2 regions of the Rummeliibacillus sp. SL167 genome follow, and region 2 is predicted to be linked to the other one. Evidence: riboswitches for the same ligand, from Rfam matches in the RefSeq annotation. Region 2 holds a riboswitch; the other holds the start of a gene.
The links. Region 2 has a riboswitch for S-adenosylmethionine ahead of metK (methionine adenosyltransferase). Riboswitches for the same ligand answer to the same signal wherever they lie in the genome.
Positions count from the first base shown of each region.

Region 1: it holds a riboswitch for S-adenosylmethionine, as region 2 does, so the genes downstream of both, FEZ13_RS06295 (methionine biosynthesis PLP-dependent protein) here and metK (methionine adenosyltransferase) in region 2, are expected to answer to the same signal.

Region 1 is NZ_VCBM01000001.1:1,402,765-1,408,120, forward strand. It holds gene deoD (purine-nucleoside phosphorylase) at 1-377, opposite strand, end outside; gene FEZ13_RS06285 (YozE family protein) at 454-672, opposite strand; gene FEZ13_RS06290 (SH3 domain-containing protein) at 1,230-2,015, shown strand; SAM riboswitch class I at 2,573-2,675, shown strand; gene FEZ13_RS06295 (methionine biosynthesis PLP-dependent protein) at 2,748-3,881, shown strand; gene metC (cystathionine beta-lyase) at 3,865-5,052, shown strand; gene msrB (peptide-methionine (R)-S-oxide reductase MsrB) at 5,280-5,356, opposite strand, start outside.
Region 2 is NZ_VCBM01000001.1:91,288-96,643, forward strand. It holds gene pckA (phosphoenolpyruvate carboxykinase (ATP)) at 126-1,712, opposite strand; SAM riboswitch class I at 1,926-2,041, shown strand; gene metK (methionine adenosyltransferase) at 2,315-3,517, shown strand; gene FEZ13_RS00345 (gamma carbonic anhydrase) at 3,600-4,127, opposite strand; gene FEZ13_RS00350 (alpha/beta hydrolase) at 4,254-5,054, shown strand; gene FEZ13_RS00355 (isoprenylcysteine carboxyl methyltransferase family protein) at 5,152-5,356, opposite strand, start outside.

The sequences.
Region 1 (5,356 bases), 1.3 Mb from region 2:
GCGAAGTCAATTCCTTTGAAGATAATCTCATTCATCTTTGAATCGGTTGTTGCTGATTGGGCAAGGATAACATCACGAACACGAACGTCACGTTTCAATGCACCACAAGTACCTACACGTATTAACTTTTTACACCCATATTCTTGCATCAGCTCAGTTGTGTAAATAGCGATGGAAGGCACACCCATACCTGTTCCTTGTACGGAGATACGATTTCCTTTATATGTACCTGTAAAACCAAACATATTGCGTACTTCGTTATATTGAGTGACATCTTCTAAAAATGTTTCCGCAATATACTTTGCACGCAATGGATCTCCTGGTAATAATACAGTTTCGGCGATGTCGCCTTGTTTAGCATCGATATGAATGCTCATATTCTTTCCCCATTTCCATTCAAAATTTTTATCCACTTGTCCTATTGTACCAACAAAGTCAGACCTCTGACAATTATTACTTTTCGTATTTTTCTTCGTATTTTTGCCAAAGCTCATCGAATACAACGGCACTCAACTCGTGATCGGCTTTTTCCTCTACATACCTTGAAATTATTTGGAAATCCTCTTCTTGTTTTGGAAAACTATGATCATGAAAAGCCGCTTCCGCAAAAGCCGCCTTTTCGTCTTTTCCACCTCTATACGTTAATACAAAATGATAAAATGATGGTTTCATATTGATCCTACCCTTTTCATTATATAGTACATTCTAATCGTTGTAACAGAAAACAATAGCTAATAATTGTCCAATGCTTCTCATTTTTTAAACAATTATACCACGATAGATCCTATAAGTTCTTTGTTATTATCACTCTCTCACAAAACAGACCTTCTCACAATGATGGATTTTCATCCTCCACAAAGTATTCGTAAAACCAATCAGGCTTTTACAGGAAGTTGACCACACTACCCTCTTGTTTTTTACTGAAGTCTTTGAATCACAGGATTTTTCTGACCGTTACTGTGAAGTAAAAAAGATTGATTTGTTGAATAGCATTAGGCTATTGAAAAAACATTCCATCGAATCCTGATGAAAATCCCCCCTAGGAATGGATAATTTATAAGCTTAAGTTGGTAGAAATTTTAGTATCTCTCCAAAGTTTTCTTATTTTTTTGATACGGGCAACCTTCCTACTGCTGCATCGTTCTATAAAACGGTTGCAAAATGATATTAATATAGAATTATAGGCATCACTTACTAAGCTTTATCATACATATGAGGAGATGGTACAAATGAAAATAGTAAAGGTTTTACTATCTTTCATGGTCACATTTGGAACTTTGACTTTCTTTATTTTTTCAACCAATAGTGACGCAGCAACAACAAATACAGTAAAGGCAAAAGTAGCAAATAGCGTATACGTTCACCTGGAGCCTTCAGCTAATGCGAAAAGAATCGGTACGCTTTGGAAAGGCGATAAAGTCGTTGTATATAGCCAATCCAAAACAGGTTGGGCTAAAATTAAGTTTCATAAAAAAACAGCTTATGTATATTCGTCATACTTAATATTCAGCCCAAAAACATCTTCACCTAAAAATTCAGATAATAAAACAAACACTCCAAAACAGAATACTGGCCAAAAAACATCCTATCGTCCGGTAACGACGAATATCTACTACTATATTGAAAATGGTCAAAAAGGTAAAATGTTTTCTAGTAACAAACGTAATTCAACAGGTTGGACCTATTGGTACAAAAAAACAAGTACTGCCCCAAAACAAATCATTTTAATTCGTGAATCTTCTAATGGTTTAGATTACAAATTTGCGAAAATCGGTACTGTTCGTCAAATCATTTATCCTTTTACAAAAAATCAAGTATTTAAAACAAACCACAAAAGTTACAAAGTCGTTTCTATTTCAAATAAATTCACCGTAAAAGCAGGTACATTTAAATCTGTTGTTGGCATTAAAGGAGCTGATGGCTCGATCACTTATTACGCTCCAAATGCTGGGGCAATCAAAATAGTAAAAAACAAAAAAGTCATTTATGAAGTTACAAAAATTATATCTAAATAAATCAATTTCATAAATCATTTTCTTCTTAAAAAATACGAACATTTAAGAATAACTAATTTTGATAATTGTGTAGCGGAAGACGGCGACTCCTCGATTAGGCTTGCGCATTTCCTTCGTGCGGTGTAAGTTCAGGGAGGCTTATTCAAAGTCCTACGGGAAAAGCTTGAGCTGAAAGCCCCGCAGGAACAATTTAAGGGACAAAGCCTAAGTTCGCCACATCCTGTGGCAACGGCTTTGGGGTCAACATCGTGTCGACCCGAGGAGATTGAAGCCAAGCCCGTGGAAAGCGCCGTCTGGAGTGGAACAAAAACTTCTGAACATTAATGTTCATGCTGATTAGAAATGTTCGTGTTTTTCATCTAGATTTTGCATTATGAAATTGATTCAAATAATTAAAAAAGAACAAAAAAATTTTTTAGTAACTTTTTTATCATTTAAAACAGAAAGCTCTCACCACTAAAAAATTAGGACTCTAAATTTTTAATTACCCTATTGCATAGTTTTTCCTAAAGTGTTACTATTTCATTAATTCATTTTTTCTAACAATTGAATATTGTTTCTTATCCAGAGAGATGGAGGGACTTGGCCCTGTGAAATCTCAGCAACCACCGTTTTTGGTAAGGTGCTAATTCCAGTAGACGTATGTCTAGCAGATAAGAAGATTGACTTTGTATATTTAAGGTCCTCTTCTTAAGAGGACCTTTTTATTTTATAATAAAAAGGATGATGAACATGTCTAATAATCATATTTCCACTTGTTTAGCTCAAATCGGCACAAACACAGATCCTCTAACAGGATCCATCAATACCCCTATCTATCTTTCGACTGCATATCGTCACGCGGGACTTGATCAATCAACTGGTTATGACTATACAAGGTCCAAAAATCCAACTCGATTCGTTTTAGAAGAAGGAGTTGCAAAATTAGAAAATGGAGATGCAGGATTTGCCTGTAGTAGCGGGATGGCCGCTATTCAATTAGTACTATCCCTTTTCAAAACAGGTGATGAAATTATCTATTCAGATGACATCTATGGCGGTACTTACCGACTCGCAAGACAGTATGAAAACCAATATAAGATCAAGGCTCATTTTTCTCCATTCCAATCAATAGAAGAAGTTGAAACAATTGTTAATGAAAATACGAAAGCACTATTTATCGAATCACCTACCAACCCATTAATGCAAGAAGTGGATATCGCACAATTTGCAGAGTTTGCGAAAAAACATCATTTATTACTCATAGTGGATAACACCTTTTTGACCCCTTACTATCAACGTCCAATTGAACTCGGTGCAGATATTGTCGTGCATAGTGCCACAAAATATATCGGTGGACATAATGATGTGCTTGCTGGTCTTGTTATAGCAAAGGGAGAAGAACTCTCTGAAAGATTGCTATATAACCACAATGCATCCGGTGCAACATTGGCACCCATTGATAGTTGGCTGTTGCTCCGAGGATTAAAAACCTTACATGTTCGCATGAAACAACATACAGAAAACGCCCAAAAAATCGTTGCATACTTAGAACAAGAACCTTTAGTAAAGGATGTCCTTTATGCAGGATTAGGAGGTATGGTTTCTTTCCGCTTACAACGTTCGGAATGGGTCCCTTCTTTCCTTGAAAATTTACAGTTAATCGCATTTGCCGAAAGTCTGGGTGGTATTGAAAGCTTTATCACTTATCCTGCCACTCAAACGCATGCAGATATCCCTGAAGAAGAACGAATTGCCCGCGGAGTTGACAATTCATTGTTACGCTTTTCAGTTGGAATTGAAGAAGCTGAAGATTTAATCGCTGATTTGCAACGTGTGTTTGCTATTGTTAAAGAAGAGGTGTCCGTCCATGAGTCAACAAAATAAACAATCCATTGAAACAAACCTAATTACTGCTTCCACAAGAGGCGATTATGAACAAAAGACCGGAGCTGTCAATGTTCCTATTTATCTTTCTTCTACATTTGATCAAAAACATTTCGATTCTTTTGGGCCATATGATTATAGTCGCTCAGGAAATCCGACTCGCGATGCGCTAGAAAAAACAATTGCTGAACTAGAGGGAGGAACAAGAGGTTTTGCCTTTTCTTCAGGCATTGCAGCGATCTCCTCTGCCCTGCTTACTTTAAATGCTGGTGATCACCTCGTCGTAACGAATGAAGTGTATGGTGGTACTTATCGATTGGTAACACAAGTATTAACAAAATATGGTATATCTCATACGTTTGCAGATTTTACAAATCTACAAGAAGTGGAAGCCGCTATTCAACCGAATACTAAGATTTTATATGCTGAAACTCCTGCCAATCCACTTCTTGGTATTACAGATATTCGGGGAATTGTTTCGATTGCTAAAAGACATGGCTTGTTAACTTTTGTCGATAATACCTTTATGACCCCACTTTATCAACGACCTCTTGACCTAGGTGTCGATGTAGTATTGCATAGTGCAACAAAATTTTTGGGTGGTCATAGTGATATTATTGCTGGATTAGTTGTCACAAAAGATGAGGAACTTGGAAAACAAATTTATTTTATGCAAAATTCAATGGGGGCTATTTTGGGGGCTCAAGATTCATTTTCTTTAATACAAGGAATAAAAACACTGAATGCTCGTCTAACCCAGTCATCTCAATCAGCCATGAAGATCGCTTCTTATCTCGATCAACATGAACTGGTAGAAGAAGTTCATTATCCTGGATTGCCTCATCATCCAGGCTATGAAGTCCATGCAAGTCAGGCATCAAATGCGGGTGCTGTGTTATCCTTTACACTGCCCAATCGTGAACTAACCAAAGCTTTTGTCGAACATGTACAAATCCCTATTTTTGCCGTTAGTCTAGGCGGTGTTGAATCTATTCTTTCATATCCTGTAACCATGAGTCATGCAGCGATTCCAAAAGAAGAACGTGATAAACGAGGAATTACAGATGGTCTTCTTCGCTTTTCAGTTGGTTTAGAAAATGTGGATGACTTAATCGCTGATTTTGAACAAGCTTTCCAAGCAGCAAAAAAGATTGCCGTAGTTTCAAAATAAAGAAAAGACTTATAAAAAAAGACTGTTATATGGATTGTTGTTTTTTAACCATATGATAATAGCAGTAAAAAGTGACGACTCCTCCAAAAATGCATTTCGCATGTTTGAGGAGTCGCTGTTTTTTGCTTTATCATCTATTAAATGGAGATACTATACAAGACGCAGTATCCATGTTATTTTGAACGTAGATGTCTTCTGCTAAATCAAGATAAATAAGTTACTCAACTTTACTTTTCAAAAAGTTTCTCGAATTCCGCATAGCCTTCCTCTGCTAGTTTATTTTTGGGAATGAACCGTAACGCAG
Region 2 (5,356 bases):
GTTTACTTTACATGCATCTTAAAGTGAACCACACAGTTTGTTTATATAAATCAAAAACTCGACCAATTCATTGAAATTGGTCGAGTTGGATACGATTTTGGATTACTTATAGGTTGATGGGACTACTAAGCGAGTGGTGCCCCTTTTTTAGCAATATCTTCAGCGACTGAACCGAATTTTTTAAAGTTTTCATGGAACATACCAGCTAATTCAGTTGCCTTTTTATCATAAGCTTTTTTATCGGCCCATACATTACGTGGATTTAAAAGTTCTGTTGGAACATCTTCAATAGCTGTTGGGATTGCAAGACCAAAAACTGGATCTCTGTCAGTAAATACATCGTTGATTTTACCGTTGATAGCAGCGCGGACCATTGTACGAGTATAAGAAAGTTTCATACGGCTACCTTCACCATAGCTACCACCAGTCCAGCCAGTGTTGACTAAGAAAACATTTACTTGGTGTTCGTCAATTTTCTTTCCTAACATTTCTGCATAAACTGTTGCATGAAGTGGGAAGAATGGAGCACCGAAGCAAGTAGAAAATACTGGTTCTGGTTCTACAACACCACGTTCTGTACCAGGGATTTTAGACGTGAAGCCTGATAAGAAATGATACATCGCTTGTTCTTTTGTTAGTTTGCTGATCGGAGGTAAAACACCAAAAGCATCAGCTGTTAAGAAGATAACTGTTTTTGGGTGACCTGCAACAGATGGATCAACGATATTTTCGATATTTTGAATTGGATATGCAGCACGAGTATTTTGTGTTAGTGTAGCATCATCGTAATCAGGAACACGACTGTCAGCATTGACAGCTACATTTTCAAGTACAGTACCAAAGTTGATCGCATTATAAATTTCCGGTTCTTTTTCAGCAGAAAGGTTGATTGTTTTTGCATAGCAACCACCTTCGATATTGAATACCCCATTATCAGACCAACCGTGTTCGTCATCTCCGATTAGTTTACGATTACCATCAGCAGATAATGTTGTTTTACCAGTACCTGATAAACCGAAGAATAGAGCAACATCACCTTGTTCACCAACATTTGCTGAACAGTGCATGGAAAGAATGCCTTGTCGTGGTAATAAGTAATTCATAATACCAAAGATTGATTTTTTCATTTCACCAGCGTATTCAGTACCGCCGATTAAAATAATACGTTTTTCAAGAGATACGATGATAAATGTTTCTGAAGCTGTGCCATCAACTTTAGGATCTGCTTTAAATGTTGGGGCAGATACGATTGTGAAATCAGCATCATGAGTTTTAAGTTCTTCATCAGTAGGTCGGATGAATAATTGGTGAGCAAATAGGTTATGCCAAGCGTATTCATTAACAACTCGGATCGCTAGGCGAGAGTTTTTATCTGCACCTGCAAAGCCTTTAAATACAAAAACTTCTTCTTTTTGCTTTAAATAATTGATAACTTTGTTATATAATGAATCAAATACTTCTGCGGAAATTGGTTGGTTAATTTTTCCCCAGTCAATATGATCTTTAGAAGATTCTTCAACTACCATAAATTTATCTTTAGGTGAACGTCCTGTATATTTGCCTGTTACTGCACGAACTGCACCATCAACTGTTAAGATTGCTTCACCGCGTGAAGTTGCTTTTTCCACTAATTGTGGGACTGAAAGTTGCTCTAAAATGTTTTGTCCTTGTAATAAGTCCTTCAGTTCATTCGCAATTTCTACTGAATTCATCTTGGTTCGTACCATCCTTTTTTTATTTATTTATTATATGCCCTTCTGAAAAGGGGATCTAGTTATTCATTTCGAGAATTAGTATAACACATTTGAATGAATAGTCTATACTAATTATTAATTATTTTTTTAAATTTGACTTTTTTCAAAATCAATAGAGAATACGTTTGACTTTCGGAACAATATCACTTACTATAAGCATTAGAACGGATACTCTTATCCCGAGCTGGTGGAGGGTCAGGCCCTATGAAACCCGGCAACCTGCATTATTTTTCACGTAATGCGTTGGTGCTAATCTGATGCAAGGAACATTCCTTGAACGATAAGAGTGAAAGGTGCTTACGAAACATATCCTTTCCTCATTGTTTTTCGATGAGTGAAAGGTTTTTTTTTTCAAAAAATAGAAGCAAATCTGATTTGTTTCATTATTATATGCGATTTGTGGCATTCTATTTATACTATGTACTGGCACTTTCTATATCCTCGTGTTAAAAAAGCAGCTTACAGCGGGCTTGTCGTTTAGTGTAACTGTTTAAACGGACATGGGTAATGAGTACCGTATCTTTTTTCGAGAGGATCTCGTTATAATAGGAGGAAACCAAATGACAAACAGACGATTATTCACATCAGAAAGCGTAACAGAAGGACATCCGGATAAAATCTGCGACCAAATTTCAGATGCAATTTTAGATGCAATTATTGCAAAAGATCCGAATGCGCGTGTAGCATGTGAAACAACAGCTACAACAGGTCTAGTACTTGTAGCTGGTGAAATTTCAACTACTACATATGTAGATATTAAAGGTATTGTACGAGATACAGTGGCAGAAATTGGCTATACTCGTGGCAAATACGGCTTTGACGCCGAAAATTTAGCTGTGCTTGTAGCGATTGGTGAACAATCACCTGATATTGCACAAGGTGTTGACCAAGCATTAGAAGCTCGTGAAGGCTCTATGACAGATGCAGATATTGAAGCCATTGGTGCAGGGGATCAAGGTTTAATGTTTGGCTATGCTTGTAATGAAACACCAGAATTAATGCCATTGCCAATAAGCCTTGCCCATAAATTGGCACGACGCTTATCAGAAGTTCGTAAATCAGGCCAATTATCTTACTTACGACCTGATGGTAAAACACAAGTGACGGTCGAATATGATGAAAATAACCAACCTGTACGAGTAGACACTATCGTGATTTCAACTCAACATGATGAAGAAGTATCATTAGAACAAATCAAAAAAGACCTAAAGGCGGAAGTGATTGCGAAAGTTGTCCCAGCTGAATTACTTGATGACAATACCAAATACTTTATCAATCCAACAGGTCGTTTCGTAATTGGCGGACCAAAAGGTGATGCAGGTCTTACTGGTCGTAAAATCATTGTTGATACCTATGGCGGTTATGCTCGTCATGGTGGCGGTGCTTTCTCAGGAAAAGATGCAACAAAGGTTGACCGTTCAGGAGCATATGCAGCTCGCTATGTTGCGAAAAATATCGTCGCAGCAGGCCTTGCAGAACGTGCAGAAGTTCAACTTGCTTATGCTATCGGTGTTGCACAACCAGTATCAATTGCAGTCGATACGTTTGGCACTGGTAAAGTAAAAGAAAGCGATCTAGTAGAAGCGATTCGTGAACTCTTCGATTTACGTCCAGCAGGTATCATCAAAATGTTGGATCTACGTCGCCCTATTTACAGGCAAACAGCAGCATATGGACATTTTGGACGGACTGATTTAGATATTCCATGGGAAAAAACAGATAAAGTAGCAGCATTGAAAGAAAAATTTGCTGTAAAAGCTTAGAAAATCAATGACCAAATCAAAAAGGTCATTCGCCATGATGATGGTGGATGACCTTTTGTTTTGTGTAAAATGTTAAAGTAAATTATCGAGGTAGCGGGTTGTTTTGTACAGATTTATAATATTGCCCTTTTTCGTAGTATTCGTTTAGGATACGATCCATATCTTTTTTGTCTTCCTCTGTTAGTTCACGAACCACTTTTGCAGGACGACCGAATGCAAGTGTATTTGGTGGGATTTTCTTTCCTTGCGTAACCAGACTACCAGCACCAATAAATGCGCCTTCACCAATTTCAGCACCATCTAAAACGATGGAAGCCATTCCTATTAGTGCTCCTTTTTTTATATGACAGCTATGAAGTGTTACTTGATGGCCAATGGTGGCTTCATCTTCTATAATTAGCGGTGCAGCTGGACTTTGATGTAAACAACAGAGATCTTGAATATTTACTTTACGACCAATAATAGTAGGCGAAACATCACCACGAATAACGGTATTATAAAAGATAGATGAATCTGGACCTATCGTCACATCTCCTGTTATAACAACATGATCACCAATGAAAGCAGATGGGTCAATAGATGGTTTTTTATCTTTAAATGGATAAATCATCGAAAATACGCCTCATTTCAAGTTAGAATTTTTTATAATTATCGTAACAAACGGATGTGATAATTGGAACAGAAAAACATAGAATACGTTAAAATAGAGATAGAATCAATGAGGAGAGAAGTAATTATGTGGAAATGGGAAGCTGAAGGTCAAGCGAAAGCAGTGGTTGTTTTTATACATAGTGCATACGAGCACCATCGAAGATATGCTTGGTTAATTGAAAAATTGAGAACGTCTGGAATGCATGTCATCACTGGTGATTTACCAGGACATGGTGAAGAGAGCAGGCGTAAAAAAGCGCATGACGAAGATTTTAGAGATTATGCAAAGTTTATTCGTCAAATGATGCAAATCGCATTTACTTACAATTTGCCGATCTTTATCATTGGGCATGGGTTAGGCGCAACACTTGCCATTCAAATAGAAAGAAAACATAAATACGAATGTGCTGGGATGATTTTGACATCTCCATGGATGCATTTAATTCATCAACCCTCTAAGTTATCCAATGCCTTAACAGGATTGAGCAAATTAACGGGGAATATGAAGATTCATCATGACATTACGGTAAAGCAGCTAACACGTAGCTATGAATTTTATAAAGAAGAAAAAGATGATATTTACTATAATTCAGTGATTACTGTTAATTGGTATCGAGAATTACATCAATTTATGAAGAATGTTGTGATAGCCACCGAAGAATTGCCAGACATCCCCGTACTGTTGATGAATGGCGGAAATGATAAAATCGTTTCACCAGCGCACAGTAAAAAGTGGCTTATGCAGCAAAATATTTCGGAATTGCAATATAAGGAATGGAAAGTTTGTTATCATGATTTGTATCAAGAACCTGAGCGGAATGATATTTATCAGTATATGGAATCTTTCATCTATAACGCATTACGAAATATTGGCTATATTATTTAATCATGCTATATAAGAAAGATGTCCGTCGTTGAATCATCAATTGACGGACATCTTTTGGGTATTGCCTGAAACATTTTTCAACGCATCGTCTGTTCAGTTAATAATCATTTTGACTTTTTAATGCCGCTTCTTCAGCAGGAATACGAACGAACATTATCATTATATTCAAAGCTGAAAATACAATGGTGGTGAAGTAGGCTTGGAAAATTAATGGAATAACAGCAATTTCTAAAGCAACGATGATATAGTTTGGGTGAGAAAGCCATTTGTATGGACCTTTTTTTACCAAAGTGGTATTGGGC